Regions from separate parts of the Microbacterium sp. WCS2018Hpa-9 genome, predicted to be linked through region 3. Evidence: predicted binding sites of a transcription regulator. Region 3 holds the regulator's gene; each other region holds the start of a gene.
The links. Region 3 encodes LexA, which represses DNA repair genes until DNA is damaged. Its sites were predicted from a motif close to TCGAACANNTGTTCGA; they were not measured.
Positions count from the first base shown of each region.

Region 1: RQG82_RS14455 (DUF222 domain-containing protein) is a predicted target of LexA. The motif match lies at 1,286-1,301, and genes of this name have one in related genera.
Region 2: recA (recombinase RecA) is a predicted target of LexA. The motif match lies at 1,289-1,304, and genes of this name have one in related genera.

Region 1 covers NZ_JAVTIY010000006.1:290,956-294,230, reverse strand. Annotated here, with positions in the region: gene RQG82_RS14465 (hypothetical protein) at 1-481, opposite strand, end outside; gene RQG82_RS14460 (alpha/beta fold hydrolase) at 491-1,228, opposite strand; gene RQG82_RS14455 (DUF222 domain-containing protein) at 1,332-2,669, shown strand; gene RQG82_RS14450 (hypothetical protein) at 2,813-3,275, shown strand, end outside.
Region 2 covers NZ_JAVTIY010000001.1:435,863-439,137, reverse strand. Annotated here, with positions in the region: gene pgsA (CDP-diacylglycerol--glycerol-3-phosphate 3-phosphatidyltransferase) at 1-55, shown strand, start outside; gene RQG82_RS02300 (CinA family protein) at 52-534, shown strand; gene RQG82_RS02295 (helix-turn-helix domain-containing protein) at 676-984, shown strand; gene RQG82_RS02290 (DUF3046 domain-containing protein) at 1,009-1,233, shown strand; gene recA (recombinase RecA) at 1,501-2,544, shown strand; gene RQG82_RS02280 (regulatory protein RecX) at 2,584-3,275, shown strand, end outside.
Region 3 covers NZ_JAVTIY010000012.1:56,171-59,445, reverse strand. Annotated here, with positions in the region: gene RQG82_RS19185 (histidinol-phosphate transaminase) at 1-411, opposite strand, end outside; gene RQG82_RS19180 (LysM peptidoglycan-binding domain-containing protein) at 503-865, opposite strand; gene lexA (transcriptional repressor LexA) at 1,147-1,833, shown strand; gene RQG82_RS19170 (prolyl oligopeptidase family serine peptidase) at 1,942-3,275, shown strand, end outside.

The sequences.
Region 1 (3,275 bases), on a different contig from region 3:
TGACGGGGCGGAAAGCACCCGCGAGGCGCTGAAGCGTGGTGCCCGGCAGGAGTTCCTCTTCTTCCCAGGCGATCCTGTCCGACCGCGCCCAGGGGTCGTGTGCGAGGTCGAGGAAGTCCGGACGGTCGAGGTCGGCGACAGCTCGATGGAATGCGGCGCCGGCGGTGAGCACATCAGTCACGCGGGTCTCATCCGCGTGACCGGGCAGCCATTGCCAGGCCTCCCACCCGTCGATCGTCCACGCTCCGGATGCCGACGGGATCGGGCGCGGCGTGCGGAATGCCCAGGTGTGCGGCAGATGCGCGAGGACGTCCGCCTTCCACAGCGTCTCGCCGTCTCCGGCCGAGGGGCGCAGGACTGTATCGGCCGCACGCCAGGTCAGACCGCGTCCACCGGGGAGGGTGTGGAGCTGCTCGTGGTGCTCGGCGGAGACTCCGAACTCCACGAGGACCGCGCTCGAGGGTGGGGTCGCGGTCGTCATGGTCCGAGGCTACGACAGCGTGCGCGGCGCCGGTGGACCGAAGAGTTCGGGGAGGGATGCGGTGAACTCGTCGAAATGGCTGAACCAGACGGTGTGCGCGGCCCCGGGGATGCTGCGGACATCGGCGCCGTTCGCCGCGAATCTGCGGGCGTCGTCGTCGCTGACCCACGCGCTCGGGTCTGCACGCACGACGATCGAATCGGCTCCGGGGAGCCAGGAGTGATCCGTATCGCACGAGATGGATGCGGTCGTCGCCGGATCGAAGAGCGCGGCGGCACGAGCCTCCACCTCGGCATCCTGCGCGGAGTAGAAGGGGCGGGATGCGAGTAGATCTTGCGGAGACAAGCGCGCTCCGCGGTCGCGCTCGTACTGCGCCCTGAGTGCCGCGCGGTCGTGACCCCCGGTCAGAGAGAGCGTCGCATCGACATAGACAGCCAGGTCGGGCTGCAGCATCTCGGCGGCCGCGGCGAGGACCGTCGCGCCGTAGGAATGGCCGATGGCTGCGAGCGGGCGCCCCGCGTCGAGATGCTGGACCGTCTCGACCACTGAGCCCGCCGCCTGCTCGATCGTCAGGTGCGGGTCACGTTGCGACAGGCCGTGACCGGGCAGATCGAGAGCGATCACGCGGTGGCCATTGGCTGCGAGCGGTGGTATCACGCGCCACCAGCTGTCGGATGACCCCATCATCCCGTGGAGCAGAAGCACAGTGCCGGGGCCTGTTCCGGTGTCGATCGCGTGGAGGAGCATCCCGCCAGTGTGGCACCGTTCGTTATCTTTTCGTAATCATGTCCCAGACGGAATGTCTCGTATTTATCTTCGAATGTCGGTGGCTCCTGATCTACTTGAGGACATGACAGCACTGCTCGACGCGACGGATGCGCAGATGGCGACACTCGCCGATCTCGTCGACGCGCTGCAGGTCGCGGAGGCGACGCTGAGCAGCATGAGCGCCGCGCGCGACGGGTTGCTGGCCATCGCCGGACGGCTGGCGGTCGACATCGCCAAGCAGGGCGATCACCCTGATCGAGGTGACCACTCTCTTCGCACCGTGGCTGCCGAAATCGGTGCCGTGCAGCGCGTCAGCGATCGCACGATCGAGCGGCGGATGGCGGCCGCAGAGCTGCTGGTCGACCAGTTTCCGGCCGTGTGGGCGGCGCAGGGGGCTGGGCGGATCAGCCCGGCTCATTCTCGGGTGATCGTCGACGCGGGGTCGGGTATCGAGTCGCCCAGCGATCGTGAGAAGTACTCCGCGGTCATCCTTCCGATCGCCGAGGCGGAGTCGCCCAACCGTCTGCGCGCACTGGCGCGGCGCGTGGCCGAGCGATTCGCTCCGACGACCGTGTCGGAGAGGCACCGGCGAGCGAGGTCTCAGCGACGCGTATGGGTGACGGATGGCGAAGACGGGATGGCGGCGCTGCACACGCACGCGCCTGCCGCGCTCGTCCACGGCATGTTCGACCGTCTGTCGCAGATGGCGCATGCGCTCCGCAACGAGAACCTTCGCGCGAAGCGACAGGCGGCTCGCGATGGCAGCGAGTTCGAGCCGGATGATCGGACGGTCGATGAGATCCGTGCCGATCTGCTCGCCGATCTCGTGCTCAGCGGGCAGCCGACGGGTCACGACAGCGAAGACGGACTGCTCGGAGCCATCAGTGCCCGGATCGAGATCACCGTGCCGGTGACGACGCTGATGGATGCCGACGCTGGTGCGGCGCCTGATGCCGATTCGGCACCGTCCGCCGAGCTCGATGGTCGGACCCCGATCGATGTCAACACCGCACGCACCGTGGCGGGCCAGACGAAGGGGTGGGACAGGGTGCTGACGCATCCGATCAGCGGTCGAGTGCTCGCCGTCGATCGATATCGACCGAGCCGTCACCTGCGCCGGCACCTGCGGGCGCGCGATCAACGATGTCGCTTCCCCACCTGCGGGATCGTGGCGCGCAAATGCGATCTCGACCACAATCACGCGGCGTCGACAGGTGGCGCGACCTGCGACACGAACCTCGCGTCCTTCTGCCGCCGACATCACGTTCTGAAACACCACTCCCCCTGGCACGTCGAGCAGAAACCCGGCGGGGTCGTGGAGTGGACGAGTCCCACCGGCCGAACCTACGTCGACACTCCCCCTGCACCGAACACGGTGACCTTTACCGTGGCAGAGGATGCTGCACGCGCGCCGTTCTGACGAAGGCTCTGAGGGTGTGGATAACTCCCCCGCGACACCCGCTGGCTTCATTACGGTGGCGCGGTGACCCCTTCTCGCTCGCGACCCTCGTCAACGCTCCCGGCCCGACCGACATCGACAGCTGCTCCCGGGATGAGACAGTGATGACGGCGCGCAGAACTGGTGCGGCGGTCGTGATCGTCGCGATCACACTCGGCCAGCTGCTCGGGTGCGCACCGGAGCCCTCTCCGGTTCCCACGCCGACGCCTGCCTTTGCCAGCGAAGCGGAGGCCTTCGCCGCAGCGGAAGAGGTGTACCGGGCGTACAACGATGCGCTGAACGAAGAACGGATCGTCGGCGGCTCAGCAGATCCCGGGCAGTACCTCTCTGGCCTTGCACTCGAAAGCCATCTGGAGGCGGGCCGTTACTTCGAAGAGCAACAGTTGCGATTCAACGGCGAGGGAATCGTTGATAGCTTCAACGGCGACTCTGCAAACCTTGACGCTGCCGTAGCCACGGTCACCGCGTTCGTCTGCCTTGATGTGAGCCAGACGCGCGTGATCGATGGCGAAGGAGCCGACGTGACTCCTTCGGATCGCCCGACTCGGTTACCTCTTGAGGTTGTGT
Region 2 (3,275 bases), on a different contig from region 3:
GAGCGGCATCGACTACATCGTGGCGCAGGTGCGAGGGTCGCGGCAGCGGTCGTGACGTCGGCGTCGGAGGTGCTCGCCGCGCTGATCGAGCGCGGCTGGACTTTCGCAATAGCGGAGTCGCTGACGGGCGGTGCCCTCGCCGCCGAGTTCGTCTCCGTGCCTGGCGCGTCGGCATCGCTGCGGGGAGCGATCGTGGCCTACGCCACCCCGGTGAAACACACGCTGCTGGGCGTCGACGACGGCCTGCTCGATGCGCACGGGCCGGTGCACCGCGGCGTCGCGCTGCAGATGGCGGCGGGGGCGCGCCGAGCCATGGAGATCTCGGGAGTGCCTGCCGACGTGGGCGTCTCGACCACGGGGATCGCCGGACCGGATTCCCCCGACGGTCAGCCGGTCGGCACGGTGCACATCGCCGTCGTGACCCCTGATCGCTCCGTGAGCGAGGTCTTCAGGTTCGACGGCGATCGCGCACGGGTGCGGGCTCAGGCGGTCGATGCGGCCGTCGAGATGCTCGCACGGGTCGTCCGGGAATAGTCGACGCGTGCGTCCCGTTATCTCCTATGTGCTCACACCGAAAGCACAGCGTGCGAAGGTAGATTTTGTGAAGGTCGGTAGGACTAGACTGGCGGTCTTCTCGAGGGAGACCTCGAGAAGGCGATCTGGGAGGAGGTTCCGATGATTCTTGTACGACAGGAAATCGGCGATGTGCTGAGGGACTTCCGCCTGCAGAAGGGGCGTACGCTCCGGCAGGTTGCGAGCAAGGCATCTGTGGCACTCGGCTATCTCAGCGAGGTCGAGCGGGGCCAGAAGGAGGCCTCGAGCGAGATCCTCGCCTCGGTGGCCGATGCTCTGGACGTTCCCATCTCGATCATCATGCGAGAGGTCGGCGATCGCATCTCCGTCCTCGAGGGCATCCAGGTCTTCCCCGATGTCGTTCCCGACGACCTCGTGGCTTCCATCGAGCCAGAGCTCTCGCTCCACTGAGCTTCGGATCCACTTCAGCCTCTGATGCGTCGCAGTGAGTTCCTCCGCGCGGTCGACGCGGAATTCGGCGGTCGAGGGTCGTCTCTCATCAGCGACCTGATTCTGACCCAGCTCGCCGGCCGTACTGCGGACCAGGCGCTGGATGCCGGCGTTCCGCCGCGCGACATCTGGTTGGCGCTGTGCGCCGAGACCGATGTGCCCCACGAGCGACGGCACGGCGCTGGGCGCCTCGAGCCGCGCAAGCGTTGACCGACTGAGGCGTTCGACGCGCGTTCGACTAACGACACGCCGTGACGGCGTGTCGTCGAATATGTGTTCGAAACGGGCGTAGTCTTCTGCACAAGTGGTTCAGAGACGGTGTTCTCCCTGTTTCGCGGAGCTGACGACGCAATGTCCGAGGTGCCTCGTACGGTGAACAGCAAGCCGAAGAGCCATACGCCTTGTCGGAGAGTTCCGCCCAGCCGGGAGGACCGCGACAGCCTACAGGCGGCACCACGCGAGCATAAGGAGCCCGTCATGCCATCACCCGCTGACCGCGAGAAGTCCCTCGAGACAGCCCTCGCCCAGATCGACCGTCAGTTCGGAAAGGGCTCGGTCATGAGACTGGGCAGTGACGAACGCGCACCTGTCGCCGTCATCCCGACCGGCTCCATCGCTCTCGACGTCGCCCTCGGCGTCGGAGGCCTCCCGCGTGGACGAATCGTCGAGATCTACGGTCCCGAATCCTCGGGTAAGACGACACTCACGCTGCACGCGATCGCGAACGCACAGCGCGCCGGCGGGATCGCCGCATTCATCGATGCCGAGCACGCGCTCGACCCCGACTACGCCGCGAAGCTCGGTGTCGACATCGACGCGCTTCTCGTCTCGCAGCCCGACACGGGTGAGCAGGCTCTCGAGATCGCGGACATGCTCGTCCGCTCCGGCGCCATCGATCTGATCGTCATCGACTCCGTCGCGGCTCTCGTGCCTCGTGCCGAGATCGAGGGCGAGATGGGCGACTCGCACGTGGGTCTGCAGGCTCGACTGATGTCACAGGCGCTGCGAAAGCTCACGGGTGGACTCAACCAGACGAACACCACGATGATCTTCATCAACCAGCTGCGCGAGAAGATCGGTGTCTTCTTCGGATCGCCTGAGACCACCGCGGGTGGAAAGGCGCTGAAGTTCTACGCGTCGGTCCGCATGGACATCCGTCGCATCGAGACGCTGAAGGACGGCACCGACGCAGTCGGAAACCGCACCAGGGTCAAGGTGGTGAAGAACAAGATGGCTCCGCCCTTCAAGCAGGCGGAGTTCGACATCCTGTATGGCATCGGCATTTCGCGAGAGGGCAGCCTGATCGACTTCGGTGTCGAGCACGGCATCGTGAAGAAGTCCGGATCGTGGTACACCTACGACGGCGATCAGCTGGGCCAGGGCAAGGAGAACGCGCGATCGTTCCTGCTCAAGAACCCCGATGTCGCGCTTGCGATCGAGACGCAGATCAAGCAGAAGCTCGGCATCGGAGGAGCCACCGAGGCGCCTGCCGACGAGCTTGCCGAGCGCCGTCCGGCATGAGCGTGATGGTTCGCGGTTGCGGAGCAACCGGAGTGAACCATGAGTGATGGCGGGGGCGGGCCTGAGCAGCTCGCCCCCATCATCCCTCTCTTCGGTCGTGACGACACAAGTGCGAAGTCGGTCGACCGGGAAGCCCCCGAGGCCGATGACGTGACGACTCGTTCGGCGGCCCGCACCGGGGTGTGGAAGTCGACTGAGGGAGATTCGACCCGCGATTCGAAGCCGGTCGTATCCACCGACTCCCGTGGGCCCAGCGAACGACATCCTGCTCGGGGTGCAGCGGCTCGGTCCGTACCGCGGTTGCGCGCGTTGCAGTCGCAGGATGCGGAGTCCGCCGATGTCGTGGGCGTCGATCCCTCTCAATTGCGCGCCGACGCAGAGGAGCTCCTCGTCCGCAAACTGCGGACCAAATCGCTCTCTCTGTCAGAGGCGCGGATGGTGCTGAGGGGCTATGAGAAGAACGCCGAGCGGCTCGATGCGGGTTCGATCGACGACGTGATCGATGATTTCTGTCGACGGGGCTACCTCGACGACGCACTCCTCGCCGGCCAGCTGGTGATGTCCGGAATCGACCGTAAGGGACAGGGTCGGGTTGCGCTGTCGAGGGCGCTCTCGCAGCGCGGCATTCCTCGCGATGTGATCGATGCGGCTCTTGACGACGTTCCCGACGATGACGCCGAGCGTGCCCTCGAGTACGCCCGCTCGAAAGCACGAGCGATGTCTCGCCTCGA
Region 3 (3,275 bases):
GGCGACCCACCGTGCTCCGGTCCCCTTCGAGATCAGCGGATACATCGAGTAGGTCGGGCTGAAGCTGAACGCCGTGCGACCCGGCCCCCCGAACGCCTGGAGGACGTGCTGAAGGACCTCGTTCGACCCGTTGCCCGCCCAGATCTGGGCGGGTTCGAGACCGTGGCCGAGGTACTCGGCGAAGCCCTCGCGCAGTGTGGTGAACTCACGATCCGGATAGCGGTTGACGTCTCGGAGCGCGACCGCGATGTCGTCGAGGATGTCGCTGGCCACGGCGTCCGGAACCGGATGCGTGTTCTCATTGACGTTCAGTGCGATCGGGAGAGGCGCTTGCGGTGCTCCGTACGGGGTGAGCCCCCGGAGATCGTCGCGAAGCGGCAGGTCGTCAAGTGATGCAGTCACCCTTCCCATGGTAGGCCGCGTTCGCCCTGCGGATGCCCGTGGCGTCCGAGTATGAAGGTGAACTCGCCCGCTCCACTCCGCCGACCGGTGGAGGCGGGACTCACTCCGAGTACTGCGCCGGAATCGCGAGCTCCTGACCGATCTGCAGCTCGCCGCCACGCAGCAGGTTCAGACGCGTGATGTCACCGATCACGTCGCGCGGGTCGGCCCCGGGGGCGATGCTCTCGGCGATCGACCACAGGGTGTCGCCCGGCATCACGGTCACTGTGGCGAACGTCGCCGTCGCGGCCTGCTCGCCCGATGCCATCGCGCTTCCGCCGCTGAGCGCGGCGAACGCGATTCCGATGGCGAGGGGCACTGCGGCGACCGAGAGCACGACGCGTCGACCACGCGCCGTCAGCCGGAGCCGCGTCGCCGGACGAGCCGGAAGGACTGCTGCACTGCTGAAGGTGATGGTGCTCATGTCGTGCTCCTCTGCATCTACCGCGTGAGCGGTGAAGTTGGCGTAGCGTTCGCATCCGCGCCTCGGCCGGGAGCCGTGGATGCGAAGCTACGTACCGAAGTTATCTTCGAATTCGAACATCTGTCAAGCGTTCTTCGAAACAGAAGTAGGAGAATCGGCCGACACGCTCGAACAGATCTTCCACATCGGCGCGTTTCTCGGATACGGTTTCGATAGGAACACCCCACCACGGGCCTCCGACATTCGAACTGAGACGCCGGATCGCACACCTGAGGAGCACCATGAGCGACAACTCCGCCCCCGAGGCCGATGCCCCGCGCACTCGTCGCCGCAAGAGCCTGAGCCCTAAGCAGATGGCGATCCTCGAGGTCATCCAGACGTCGATCAGTCACTACGGCTATCCGCCGAGCATGCGCGAGATCGGCGACGCCGTCGGGCTCAAGTCGCTGTCCAGCGTCACTCATCAGCTGGGTCAGCTCGAGCTCAGCGGCTATCTGCGCCGCGATCCGGGCAAGACCCGCGCGATGGAGGTGCTCATCGACCTTCCAGGGACGAGCGGTGAGAACCCCGCCGATGTGGCGACGCCCGTCGGAGACGCCGCGCTTGTCCCCCTCGTCGGACGCATCGCCGCCGGCGTTCCGATCACGGCCGACCAGCAGGTCGAGGAGATCTTCCCGCTCCCCCGTCAGCTCGTCGGCAAGGGCGACCTGTTCATGCTCAAGGTGTCGGGCGAGTCGATGATCGACGCCGCGATCTGCGACGGCGACTGGGTCGTGGTGCGCTCGCAGAACAGCGCCGAGAACGGTGAGATCGTGGCCGCGATGCTCGACGGCGAGGCCACCGTCAAGGTGCTCAGGCGTCGCGACGGCCACACCTGGCTGCTCCCCCGGAACTCGGCTTTCGAGCCGATCCTCGGCGACGAGTCCGTCATCCTCGGCAAGATCGTCGCGGTGCTCCGCTCGGTCTGACCCTCTCCACACGGGTCTCGTGAACCGCGCGTTCCCAGAGGACCGGTGGCGACGCCCACTACCGCCCCCTGTGTGACGCGGCGCACCGGTGCACCATAGGCTCGAATCATGTCGTCGCCGTTCGGTACCTGGCCCTCCCCGTTCACTCCCGACCGGATCGCCGCGTCGTCTCCGAGGATCGAAGGTGCTGCCTTTATCGGCGAGAACATCTGGTGGGGCGAGTCGGTGCCCTCCGAGGGCGGGCGTGTGACCGTGCGCAGCTGCAACGGCGCCGAGATCCTTCCCGCTCCCTGGAGCGCGCGGTCACGCGTGCACGAGTACGGCGGCGGGGCGTGGACGGCTGATGCCGACGGCACGCTGTTCTTCGTCGACGCCAAGGATCAGCGGGTGCATCGCATGCCACGCGGGGGCGCTCCGGAGCCCCTCACCCCTGCGGGGCCGGCACACGGCGGCCTGCGCCTGCAGAACGGCCGGCTGTTCGCCGTGCGGGAGGACCTCTCGGTCGACCCCCACCAGCGCGGAATCGTCGAGATCCCCACCGACGGATCAGCAGCCGACGATCCGACGCTGGTGAAGGTGCTCGTGCAGGGAGAGTCGTTCTACGCGCATCCGGCGCTGTCTCCCGACGGGACGCGCGCCGCGTGGGTCGAATGGTCGGGCGACCGGATGCCGTGGCAGCGCGCGTCGCTGGTGCTCTCCGACGGCACCGGGCGCACAGAGCTGCCCACGCGAGCCGCCCTGCAGCCGGAGTGGACGGAGAACGACGAGATCCTGTACTCGGACGATCCGTCGGGTCGCTGGGCGCTGCACCGACAGCGCGTGGACGGCGTGCGAGCGGTCAGCCCCGCAGAACGGATCGACGACATCGACGCCGACACCGGATACGGGCTATGGGTGCTCGGAAACCGCTGGTACCGACCGCTCGCCGACGGCCGCATCGTCGCGGTGCGCACCAACGGACGCGACGAGGTGGTCGTCATCGAGCGGGACGGCGGCGCCCGCCGCATCCCCATTCCCGCCGACGGCCATGTCAGCGTCGACGATGTCGCAGGCTCCCGCGTGCTGCTCTCGGGCAACAGCTCGACGACAGCGCCCGGGGTCTGGTGCGTCGACGTCGACTCCGGAGACGTCGAGGTGGTTGCGGGAGCGACGCCGACGGATCCGTCGTGGATGTCCGCGGCATCCGAGGTCCTGGTCGATGGCGCGCACGGCCCCGTCCACGCCTTCGCGTATGAGCCCGTGAATCCGTCGGCTTCAGCCGCGGACGACGAGCTCGCGCCGTACATCGTGCTCGTGCACGGCGGTCCGACCGCCCACGTGACGGGCGCCGCATCAGGGGCGATCGCGTTCTGGACGAGCCGCGGCATCGGCGTGCTCGATGTCAACTACGGCGGGTCGACGGGCTACGGGCGTACCTACCGAGAACGACTCGACGGCGGATG